Linked DNA regions of Endozoicomonas sp. GU-1. The protein of the gene in region 2 interacts with the protein of the main gene of each other region in a pairwise test. Links are inferred from orthologs where the notes say so. Each region holds a gene or a part of one and is shown on either strand. Other genes may lie near its edges.

Evidence for each region. The genes of interacting proteins can lie anywhere in the genome.
Region 1: the proteins of tusA (region 2) and O3276_RS00370 interact in binary tests that used the Escherichia coli proteins (3 or more experiments, as listed by UniProt). The link is inferred for Endozoicomonas sp. GU-1 from one-to-one orthologs.

The regions. Positions count from the first base shown.
Region 1 is NZ_CP114771.1:63,143-67,699, reverse strand. The notes cover bases 1-2,923. They hold O3276_RS00370 (IscS subfamily cysteine desulfurase), read right to left. Parts: upstream 2,108-2,923; coding sequence 893-2,107; downstream 1-892. Other genes in these bases: iscR (Fe-S cluster assembly transcriptional regulator IscR), read right to left, coding at 2,214-2,684; iscU (Fe-S cluster assembly scaffold IscU), read right to left, coding at 443-847; iscA (iron-sulfur cluster assembly protein IscA), read right to left, coding at 7-342. Also shown: O3276_RS00360 (hypothetical protein), read left to right, coding at 3,285-4,557. UniProt on the Escherichia coli protein: Master enzyme that delivers sulfur to a number of partners involved in Fe-S cluster assembly, tRNA modification or cofactor biosynthesis. Catalyzes the removal of elemental sulfur from cysteine to produce alanine.
Region 2 is NZ_CP114771.1:1,865,353-1,871,616, forward strand. Bases 1,505-4,500 are described here. They hold tusA (sulfurtransferase TusA), read right to left. Parts: upstream 3,144-4,500; coding sequence 2,865-3,143; downstream 1,505-2,864. Other genes in these bases: O3276_RS07500 (hypothetical protein), read left to right, coding at 1,692-2,843; O3276_RS07510 (MATE family efflux transporter), read right to left, coding at 3,176-4,500. Outside these bases: O3276_RS07495 (hypothetical protein), read left to right, coding at 1-1,370; more of O3276_RS07510, read right to left, coding at 4,501-4,516; O3276_RS07515 (hypothetical protein), read right to left, coding at 4,712-4,858; O3276_RS07520 (SPRY domain-containing protein), read left to right, coding at 5,027-5,263; O3276_RS07525 (SPRY domain-containing protein), read left to right, coding at 5,281-5,649; O3276_RS07530 (Dyp-type peroxidase), read left to right, coding at 5,927-6,264. UniProt on the Escherichia coli protein: Sulfur carrier protein involved in sulfur trafficking in the cell. Part of a sulfur-relay system required for 2-thiolation during synthesis of 2-thiouridine of the modified wobble base 5-methylaminomethyl-2-thiouridine (mnm(5)s(2)U) in tRNA.

The sequences.
Region 1 (4,557 bases), 1.8 Mb from region 2 along the record:
TTACCGTCAGCCAGCATCAGCAACGTTAAAGCTTTCACCGCAACCACACTCACTGGCAGCATTCGGATTGTTAAACTGCAAACCTTCGTTGAGCCCTTCCTTTACCAGGTCCAGCTCTGTGCCATCCAGGTAAACCAGACTTTTCGGGTCAACAAACACTTTGACTTCGTGATCTTCAAAAACCAGATCATCCTCATCAACTACATCCACAAATTCAAGGACATAGGCCATACCAGAGCATCCCGAAGTACGTACACCCAGCCTTATGCCGAGTCCCTTGCCTCTGCGGGAAAGCTGCCCTTTGATGTGACGGGCAGCCGCAATGGTTACGGTAATTGCCATTTAAAACTCCATCCACTTCCGGGAAACCAAACGATTCCACCGGCTATATTCCTGCACTATTTAAAGACAGCACTTCCGCACATGAATACCCGGAACCGCATCAGGCAGCTGGAGCTGCATCATCATGCTTCTGCTTGGCCCGATAGTCATCGATTGCCGCCTTAATGGCATCTTCAGCCAGCACCGAACAGTGGATTTTAACCGGTGGCAGTGCCAGCTCTTCGGCAATATCGGTATTCTTGATGGTTGCCGCTTCATCCAGCGTCTTGCCCTTCATCCACTCGGTTGCCAGAGAACTGGAAGCAATAGCAGAGCCACACCCATAGGTTTTGAAGCGTGCGTCTTCAATAACGCCTTCATCATTAACCTGAATCTGAAGACGCATAACATCTCCACAGGCTGGGGCACCGACCATGCCAGTGCCCACGCTTTGAGAATCCTGGTCAAGCTTACCTACGTTGCGTGGATTCTCGTAGTGATCGATAACCTTTTCGCTGTATGCCATTTTTCTCTCCTCTGAAGTTTTGTTTGTGGCAAAACTTCATAAAAATCAGTGTGCGACCCATTCAACCTGACTGAGGTCAACGCCATCTTTGTACATATCCCATAGCGGTGACAGCTCTCTCAGTTTTGCAACCGCTTCTCTGATCTCTGCTACGGCATGATCCACTTCAGCCTCTGAAGTAAAGCGCCCCAAACTGATCCTCAGGGAACTATGGGCCAACTCATCACTCAAGCCCAGGGCCCTCAGCACATAAGATGGCTCAAGGCTGGCGGAGGTACATGCCGAGCCAGAGGAGATCGCAAGGTCTTTCAGGGACATCATCAGAGACTCCCCTTCAACAAAGGCAAAGCTGATATTCAAAATCCCCGGAACCCGCTGTTCAAGAGAACCATTCACATGGACTTCTTCCAGGTCAGACAGCTGGGAAAGCACTCGATCTTTCAACACCGCCAGACGCGCTCTTTCTGAATCCATCTCCGCCGCAGCAATACGGCATGCCTCACCCATACCAACGATCTGGTGAGTGGCCAGAGTACCGGAGCGCATACCTCGCTCATGACCGCCACCGTGCATCTGGGCTTCCAGACGAATTCGGGGCTTGCGGCGCACATAAAGAACACCGATTCCTTTAGGGCCATAGAGTTTATGGGCAGAAATGGACAACAGATCAACTTTCATCGTTGCCATATTCAGCGGAATTTTGCCGACGCTTTGTGCCGCATCCACATGAAAGACAATCTTGCGTGAACGGGTCAGATCACCAATGGCTTCAATATCGTTGATCACACCAATCTCATTATTGACGTGCATCAAACTCACCAGAATGGTGTCATCACGCAAGGCATTTTCCACCATTTCCGGCGTGATCAGGCCATCGCTGTCAGGCTCCAGGTAGGTGACTTCAAACCCTTGCCGCTCCAGCTGACGGCAAGGGTCCAGTACCGCCTTATGTTCAATTCGGGAGGTGACAATGTGCTTGCCCTTTTTGCTGTAAAAATGAGCAACACCTTTAATGGCCAGATTATCGGATTCAGTAGCACCGGACGTCCAGACAATCTCTCTTGGATCAGCATGAATAAGATCGGCAACCTGACGACGGGCATCTTCAACAACCTCTTCAGCACGCCAGCCAAAGACATGGGAGCGGGAAGCCGGGTTACCAAAATTACCTTCAAGAGAGAGGCACTGAATCATCTTCTCAGCCACTCGCGGGTCAACTGGCGTTGTTGCGGAATAATCGAGATAAATAGGTAATTTCATCTGGTACATCTCCAGGCGGTCAGTACGCTCAATACCCTTGATTCGCAAAGGGTTAAAATCATCATGCCACTACACACGCATCTTGAAAGCTCTGTAAAAAGATGCCTTACAGGATGGTGTCAGCGGCAATTTTGTTGTCTTGCTGCTCATCCTGACGAATAGCAACACTTTGCACTTCCCTGCGCGCAACAAGATCAGCGAGGCTGATCCCTCCAAGAAACGAATGAATCTGCTCACTCAGGTCCTGCCACAAGTGGTGGGTCAGACAGGTTACACCTTTCTGGCAACCGCCTGCCCCCTTGCACTTTGTAGCGTCTACGGACTCATTAACAGCATCGATCACCTGGGCAACATAAATAGCTTCAGTACCACGACTGAGTCGGTAGCCTCCCCCGGGCCCCCGCACACTGCAAACCAGATCACCACGACGGAGCTTGGAAAACAGCTGTTCCAGGTAAGAGAGAGAGATTTCCTGACGATCCGATATATCTGCGAGAGAAACCGGCCCCTGATCGGAATGAAGTGCCAGATCCAGCATGGCGGTCACCGCATAACGTCCTTTGGTCGTCAATCTCATACAGCATCTCTCTTGCTATTCAGGCAGAGTTATCACTCTTTATCCGTTCATGATCACCTTAAGCCCAGGATTCTTAACTGTGACTCCCCGGACAGCAGAATATTTACAGACTCAAGGTACTTGCGAAGCATTATGAAATACCTTAGCAAAACAGTCAACTATTAGCGATAAAACTTAAACAAATTGTCAAATAAATCGGAGATGAAAAAGATGTTAAAAAGCAGATTCATATATTTTTTCGGCATTTTATAGAAAGCAGTTCCAACTTTCAAAGACACTTTTCCCAGTAGCTGGCACACCACAATTGACCAGCAAATTCCCCTCCTGCTGAGTTAGTTTCACTGACAACAGCGTTAACCGGGGATCTTTTAGAGAAAATACCTGTCTAGAAACTGCGACTCCCTCACAAAGGAATCAACCGAGAACCATTAAGTAATCGTATATTTCTGGCTAAGTGGGCAGTTGCTATGCAAGGCGCAACGTAGGGAGCATAGCCGTAGCTATGTGACCGGAGTTGCAACGCCGCAGAGTGACTGCCCACTTAGCCAGAAATATATGATTTCATTTGGTTAACTACTTATTTACCCAAGGATTGCAACAATGGATACTCAACTCTACACAGCCCTGATCCAAAGCTTTTCTGCACAACTCGAGCAACGCCTTTTAGACGATACATATCGACTGGACACTGAACACACATGCCTGATAAGCAATAGAAGAAGGGTTATCTGCATTGTCAACGAAGAGATTGGCGAACACAAAAACAGCCCACTCAATCTAGCGCTTGCGAAGGCATTTTACGACAAACTCCCTCCACAGATTAAAAGCCTCGCGCAACTCAGGGTTGCACCGCACAACGCCAGCAAATCCCTGGTCAGGCCAGCCAATGATGCAACACTAAAAGAAAAATACCCGGCTCCTGACCCACGAACGGCATCAGCCAATGCATCATCCAGATCTGAAAACCTGCTGACGGATGAACACTACAAAAGACTTAAAAGCCTTCTGGAAAACCAGACAGATAGTGCGTACTTTAACGATGATGCCGAAGCCATTACATCGCTGGATGGGCAAATTCACTACATGCCCGGAAAAAATGGTGAGTTCAAAATAGATTTAACCTGTGCCAAACTACCATATTACAGAGCCATAAAAGAACATTACACTGAATGGACAAAAGCAACATCTGCCGCCCAATGGGATAAACCTGCGTTACGGGGCAAAGATAAGACCTTTCCCAAGAATCATGCCAAGGCAACACCAGGTTTGCTAAAAGCATCTATACCGCACACGCCTCACAAAAAACCTCTTGCAACACGCAAAAGCTCACCCATCAAACAAAAGCCCCTTGAACCGCGTGAATATCAAAGCGAAAAAAAACTGACACAACCAACAATAACTGCTGCACAACCCCCTTCAGGGAAGGTGCAATGGCAAATCCAACAATTCCTGGACAATATCGATGCTGAAATTGATCTGATAAACATTCCCGGCCCTGATAATGCTTCTCGCTGGGCCCCCAAGACAAAATCACGTATTCGCAGCGCACTCAAAAAAACATTTGCTCTCTACCGCGAGCAATTCAAAAGCGGTCAATGGTGCAATAACACCCAGAAACTGCAGAATGATTTAGACAAATTAAAAGAAATGCAAAGAAGCATGTACCATGCAGCCAGATCACCCGACGCAAAACCAGAAGACCTTCCCCTGAAAGGCATTAAAAACAGATACTATGATTGCCTGCCAATCTCACAAAATCAGTGTGAAATACATAACCAGACTTATCTCTTTTTCGTCACTGCCTACCAGCTTATTGGCGAGGATGCTCTTCGCCCGGAAACACACCCTATAACGAACGAAGAGATTGAAGAAA
Region 2 (6,264 bases):
TGAAGAACCTGCTGTTGAATGGCCGACAGGTCACGCCGGATGAGGCAGCCAGGGATTTCCCCGATAGCCCGGAAAGCACACTGGGGCTGCTATTCTTCAAAGCGGAATGTTGCCTGAGGGGCCTGATGCTCAATGGCCTGCCAGTCACACCGGAGGCGGTAGTTCAGGATTATCAGACCGCCAGAGCAACAATGGCGCTGGCGCGCTTTAAAGAGCAATGTTGCCTGAAGGGGCTGACGTTAAATGGTCGGCTGGTCTCCCCGGAGGCAGTGGTTAAGGCTTTCCCGGATAGCCCGGAAGGCAAACTTGAGATAGCACGCTTTACCGCAGAATGTTGCCTGAAGGGCTTGGCGTTAAGTGGTTGGCGCGTTACACCGGAGGCGGTGATCAAGAAGTTCCCGGCTAGCCCGGAAGGCAAACTGGGGCTAACGCACTTTAAAGCAGAATGCTGTCTGAGAGGCGTGCCGTTAAATGGCAGGCAGGTCACACCGGATGAGGTGGTTCAGGGTTTCCCGGATAGCCCGGAAGGTAAACTGGGCATAGCGCGCTTCAAAGCAGATTGCTGTCTCAGGAGCCTGCCGTTAAATGGCGAGCAACTCACACCGGATCTGGTCGTTACGGCTTTCCCGGATAATCCGGCAGGCAAACTGGGGTTAGTGCGCTTCAAAGCGGAATGTTGCCTGAAAGGCCTTCCATTAGCTGGCCAGCCGGTTACACCGGATGCGGTGGTCAAGGACTTTCAACGCGGTGGCTGGTTGTTCGAAAACGCTATTTTTTATGCTCTGCTGGCATTGAATGGAAGAGCATTGAATGACAGCTATCTGGATAACCAGAAAGTATTATCAGCGTTTAATAAAGCCCTCGGGAATTATTCGTTAAAGCAAGCCGAATACCTGATACAAAGGCTGGTTCAATCTCAACGGTACAATGCCATCAAAGAGGCCAGGGAGATCATTCACCAGGCCTGGCAAATCTTAAACGGCGTACCGGTCAAAGAAGAGCAACGTCGTTTGCAATGTATTCTGCAATTCATAGCTATGCAGCTTGAACTGCCAATTGACCATCAAAAAGTGTCGGCAGCACAGGTATGGCAATCCATCCAAACCCTCAGGTGCTCATTTCAGAAATCTCAAATCCATTTTTTCTTTCTGGCACACTGCTGTATCACCGGCCAGCCTGTTAATGAACGACAGATCGATAAAGATCAGGTACTGGAATACCTTAAGAATTTTCCTGAAGGCAGCAATCTGCGTAAGGCTTTAGGCTCATGGTTTGAACAATGCCGCTCCGAAGACAGTGTACTGGATTGTTTACTGTTTAAACGAGAAAATGCCTTTATCAGTGATTCTCCTGACGGATGCGCAGTCTAAGTCAATATTAAAGCTTCAGCTCACCCTGACACACCATGAGTGGAACCTGATAATCATTTTTGGGGCAACAAGCCATTACAGGGGCGAAAAGTCACCCCTTCTGCGGTGCTTGCAGCCTAAGGCAATGGTACATCATCTCTGAGAAGTAGTTTCTTCCGGCAAAAACTTTGCCGGAACTAATTTTTGCCGGAACTAATTTTTGCCGGAACTAATTAATGTCTGACTGGTCATAACTGCAGCGTCGCTCTGCAAGCAATCAGTCAAAACGGCATTCATGCTTGCAACAATTAATGAATGCCATAAATTCAAGGGGTATCCTCGATGATTTCATCTTCCACTCAACTCCCTCCATTAACAGGGGCAACATCACCTGTCGGCAGCACAGAAAATACCCAGACTGAGAAAGCCGCCGTAAACCCGGAACTTCAAACACTTCAGGATGTTTTTTCAGACCGATTGAAACAGGCAGAGAGCCTGTTAAGTAATGACCTTTACGTGAGAGATGCAATCTTTGATCTTTTTAGAGGTTTTGCCCCTTCTCATAACGCTAACGACAGTGACCGCTGCATAGAGCGGGATAATGATAATTTCGCGGCTCTTGCTCTGGCCCAGTGTAATCTTGCCAGTAGTGAGGGCATATCAATACTTCAGCAAGTTAATTACATTCAAGATGATATTATAAAAAAATTCATTTGGCTTGAGGATCCATCAGGCGCAACAAGTGAAGAACCCACACTGGAAGCACTGGAAAGAGATCTGGGAGCCATTTCAAGGGCAGATAATCAGATCAAGTCCGAGTCAGGTGCTTATTGCATGGGCATTGAACGGCAGGGCTTTGTAGAACAGCAAATCGAAGCGTGGTTTCAGGAAGATAAGCAGCAACGCGTTAAAGATACACTGATGCTGTTAAAGAATCAGATAACATCAGGTGGCGATATAGGCCGTATCGAGGCACAAATTATGAAACTGAAGCTTGAAACAGCTGGAGACCTGGCCACTTTTTCTGCTAATTTCAAATACCCTAATCGTGGGATTTTCAACCAGGCAAGAGAAGAACTTCTGAATAAATCCAGTGATTTAGAACAGCATTTCACCAATAAGGAAAACCTGACCCGCGCTTTACAGGGCACAGTTCCAGAAGACCAAATGGAGCAATTAATTCAGGCGTTATCCCACCCTGTATCCGAGATGACCACAAAAGCAATGGTGCTGGCTTCAATCATCACGCACCACTCGGAGAAACACCTGAAGTCTTACTTGAAAGCTGCCCAGATTTTGTCACTGAAAACACAGGCGCAGGCAGACAATCCAGCACTCTCAGACAGCACTGCCCTGGCAATGGGCCTGGAGCGCAGTGATGCCATGGTTAGAGAGCATTATCAAGGCGGCGCAAAATCCGCCGCCAGCAGTGCTGCTGACGCGTTGATCAATAGTCTGACGCCGTTGCCTGAAGACCTGACGGCAATGGCTTAACCCGGATATTTTCGAGGGTACTTATACCCGTTCCACCTTTTTCTTTCTGATCCAGTAAGAAAAAACAGCATCCGTCTCTTGATGCTGAAGAAGCTGGTGCTCCAGAAAATTACAGAACTTAGGGATATCACGTTTCGTGGAAGGGTCAGTCGCCAATACCCGAACCACCTCACCAGAAGCCATATCCCTGATTTTATTATGCAGCAGCATCACCGGCTCCGGACAGAACAGGCCACAGGTATCCAGCTCATGCTGCACTTCAATAGTGCCAGCGTTCTCTTCAAGCAACATGTCTGACATCAAACGTTAAACCAGTCTTTCAAACCAGCTCCTCATAAAAGGTCATGTCGGGCTGCAAACCAGACATCGTTGTTACTAAAATGGCGATACACCCAGATCAGCCCCAGGCCCCGGGCGGCCATAAAAACCGTGTAAGCGAGCCACAGGCCCTGATTTCCCATATCACGAAACAGGAACCAGACCGGGAGAAACACCAGAACCGTGGCGATCAGCATCGTGTTCTGCATCATATCGGTTCTGACCGCGCCAATAAAGACGCCATCCAACCAGAAACACCAAACAGCAATCAGCGGCATGGCTACCAGCCAGGGCAGGTAAACAGACGCTTGTTCTACAACCTCCGGGATATTGGTCAACCCACCCAGCAAAGCCTGCCCCCCAAGGCCAAGCAACAGACAGAACAGCCCGCCACAGATCAGGGAACACCAGCCGGTTACCCGGACTACCTGATGAAACTGTCGGCGATCACCTTTGCCAATGGACTCACCGGTCAGGGCTTCTGCTGCGTGTGCGAATCCATCCAGGCCATTGGAAATCAGCACCATCAGATTCATCAGCAGCGCATTGGCAGCAAGCACTTCATCCCCCAGGCGAGCGCCCCGGGCGGTAAAAAATGCCTGTACTGATAACAGACACAATGTCCGGACAAACAGGTGGCGATTGAGCATGATCAGCCGACGAAACGCAGCCATATCAAACACCATGTCAGTACTGAACTGGCCATCATCACCGGCCAGAGTTCGCCTCACCAGCAACAACCCAAGAGCCAGCGCCAGATAGTCAGCAATCACCGTTGCCAACGCGGCACCCTGGGTTGCCCAGCCCAGACCAAGGACCAGCAACAGGTCCAGCACAATATTGACGGCATTACCCACAACCAGGATAAACAACGGCCCCTTCGGCATCTGCATTCCTATCAGCCAACCAATCAACGCATAGTTAACCAATACGGCTGGTGCCGACAATATCCGGATCTGAAAGTAGATTTCAGCCTGCCTCGCCACCACATCACTGGCGGCAAATAAAGGCAACGCCAATTGTAAAATCAACGGGGAGCAGAGAATCAGCAGCAAGCCTGTGAGAGCGGCAAAAACCACCGACTGTAACAGCCACTTTCTCAGGGCGTAACGGTCATTGCGGCCCTTTGCCTGGGCAACCAGCCCGGTGGTCCCCATTCTCAGAAAACCAAAAGCCCAGAAAATCATGCTGAACAGGGTTGCCGCAACGGCAACACCTCCCAGATATTCCGGTGCAGAGAGATGACCAAGGACAGCCGCATCCACCAGCCCCAGCAGCGGTACCGAAATATTGGAAATAATGGCAGGCCAGGCAAAATGCCACACCCGCTGATAAGTTGCCGAAGCCGATAGCAAGGGGTCAACTCCTTCTGCGCCTTAATCACAAGGGAGTATTTTATAGAGCGTCTTTATGAACAGAAATAAGTAATCATTCACGTTAACCACTTACACCATTTTCTCCCCTGCAAAAAAACCAAAGTGGTCAGGATAAGAACTTTTTCATTCTAAAGCTGTCTGACTGCTTAATATTTTCAACTGTTAAGAATGAATTCATGAATCTGAAACGTCTTTTTTCACATTGTCTGCCGTGTCGGCCAGAGCATTCGCAAGATAACCCTGCTCAAACCAGTCCACCGGCCTCAGCGGGACATAACCACCGACAGGCAACGTCTTCTCCCTGCCGACAACAGGCAACAAGCGGAAACACCCGGCAAGGAAGGAGTGTCAGGCTGCCATTAGCCGAGTGCACCCATGGATCCTTGCGCCGGGAAGGCGTGGAAGTAGATTAAGTATACCGGTGTCTATATCCGCACCGGGTGGGATCCGGACAAAAGCAGTCCCAATATTCGCATCAACAACGATGAGGTGCCATCAACATTACATCGTCAACCTGCTCGCCTGAGTACAGACCTTGCCATGTCAGATATCGGCTTTGCAAAAGGCATGCATATTCTGGATGTTGAATGGCCGACAGAGATGCGAGGAACTCATGCGGTGATTGGGGTTGCACTGGCAGGAACGCCGATAAATGCAACCTTTTATACCAATCTTCTTGGGAGCACAGAGTCCTCCTGGGGCTGGGACATAAAAACAAAAAACTGATTCATAACGGCCAAACCATGGGCAATTACCCCAAAGACAAAGCGGATGGGGTATTTAATGTACCCAAAAAGATAAGCTGCATAATAGATATGATTACAGGAACCATCGGCTTCAAAACCAACGAGAAATATTTGGGAGACGCATTTTCGGGGCTGAAGCATAAAACCGTTTTCCTTGCTGTGTCCGCTGTTTGGGGAAACGCAGAAATCTCAGTCACCTATAACAAAGGCTGTAATGCCACTCCACTCTCACTGCAAGACCTGTCAAAACTGACATTAAGAGACCGGGTGAAATTTGCAGAGCAGATCGACCAGCTTCCTACCTCTCCGGGACTGAAAAGGCTCATTGCTGACAAATCAATAACTGAGCCAGAAGCCTGTGAATAATCTTCACTGAGTGCTTTCATCACCAAAATGATTTAACCCTGACGTCTATACAACATTGATCCCTGACAGTAACAAATGCTCCGTGGTGGTAATATAATGATCAGTCCACCACAACCAGACACCGATTTTATTCGATATATTGTCACCACCCTTGCCGCGAGAAGGTGAGAGATTTATAACAGCAGTCATACGCTGGAACCCGGCTTAACCAAAGGCCAGATCACCGTTCACGAATGTGACAGACATTTCAATTCATAGACTTTCAAGGTTCAAGACCATGCCAACGCCTCAGTCCGGCATCACTCCGGATGCCAATACCAACGCTCAATTTCTGATACTGACGATCAAAAAAAACGACAGCGACAGCCTATCGCAAATCCGCCAGACGCTCTCCGGCATTCCAGAGCTTACTGAAACTCTGGCAAGGCAATACCCCGATGCCAGGCTCAGATCAACCATCAGTATTGGCAGTGCTGCCTGGGACCGGCTTTATTCCGGTAGCAAACCCGGGGCTCTGCGCCCTTTTATGGCCATCAAGGACGCTGGTCGTGAAGCGCCTGCAACTCCTGGCGACCTGCTTTTGCACATTCGCTCAGACCGAAAGGATATCAATTA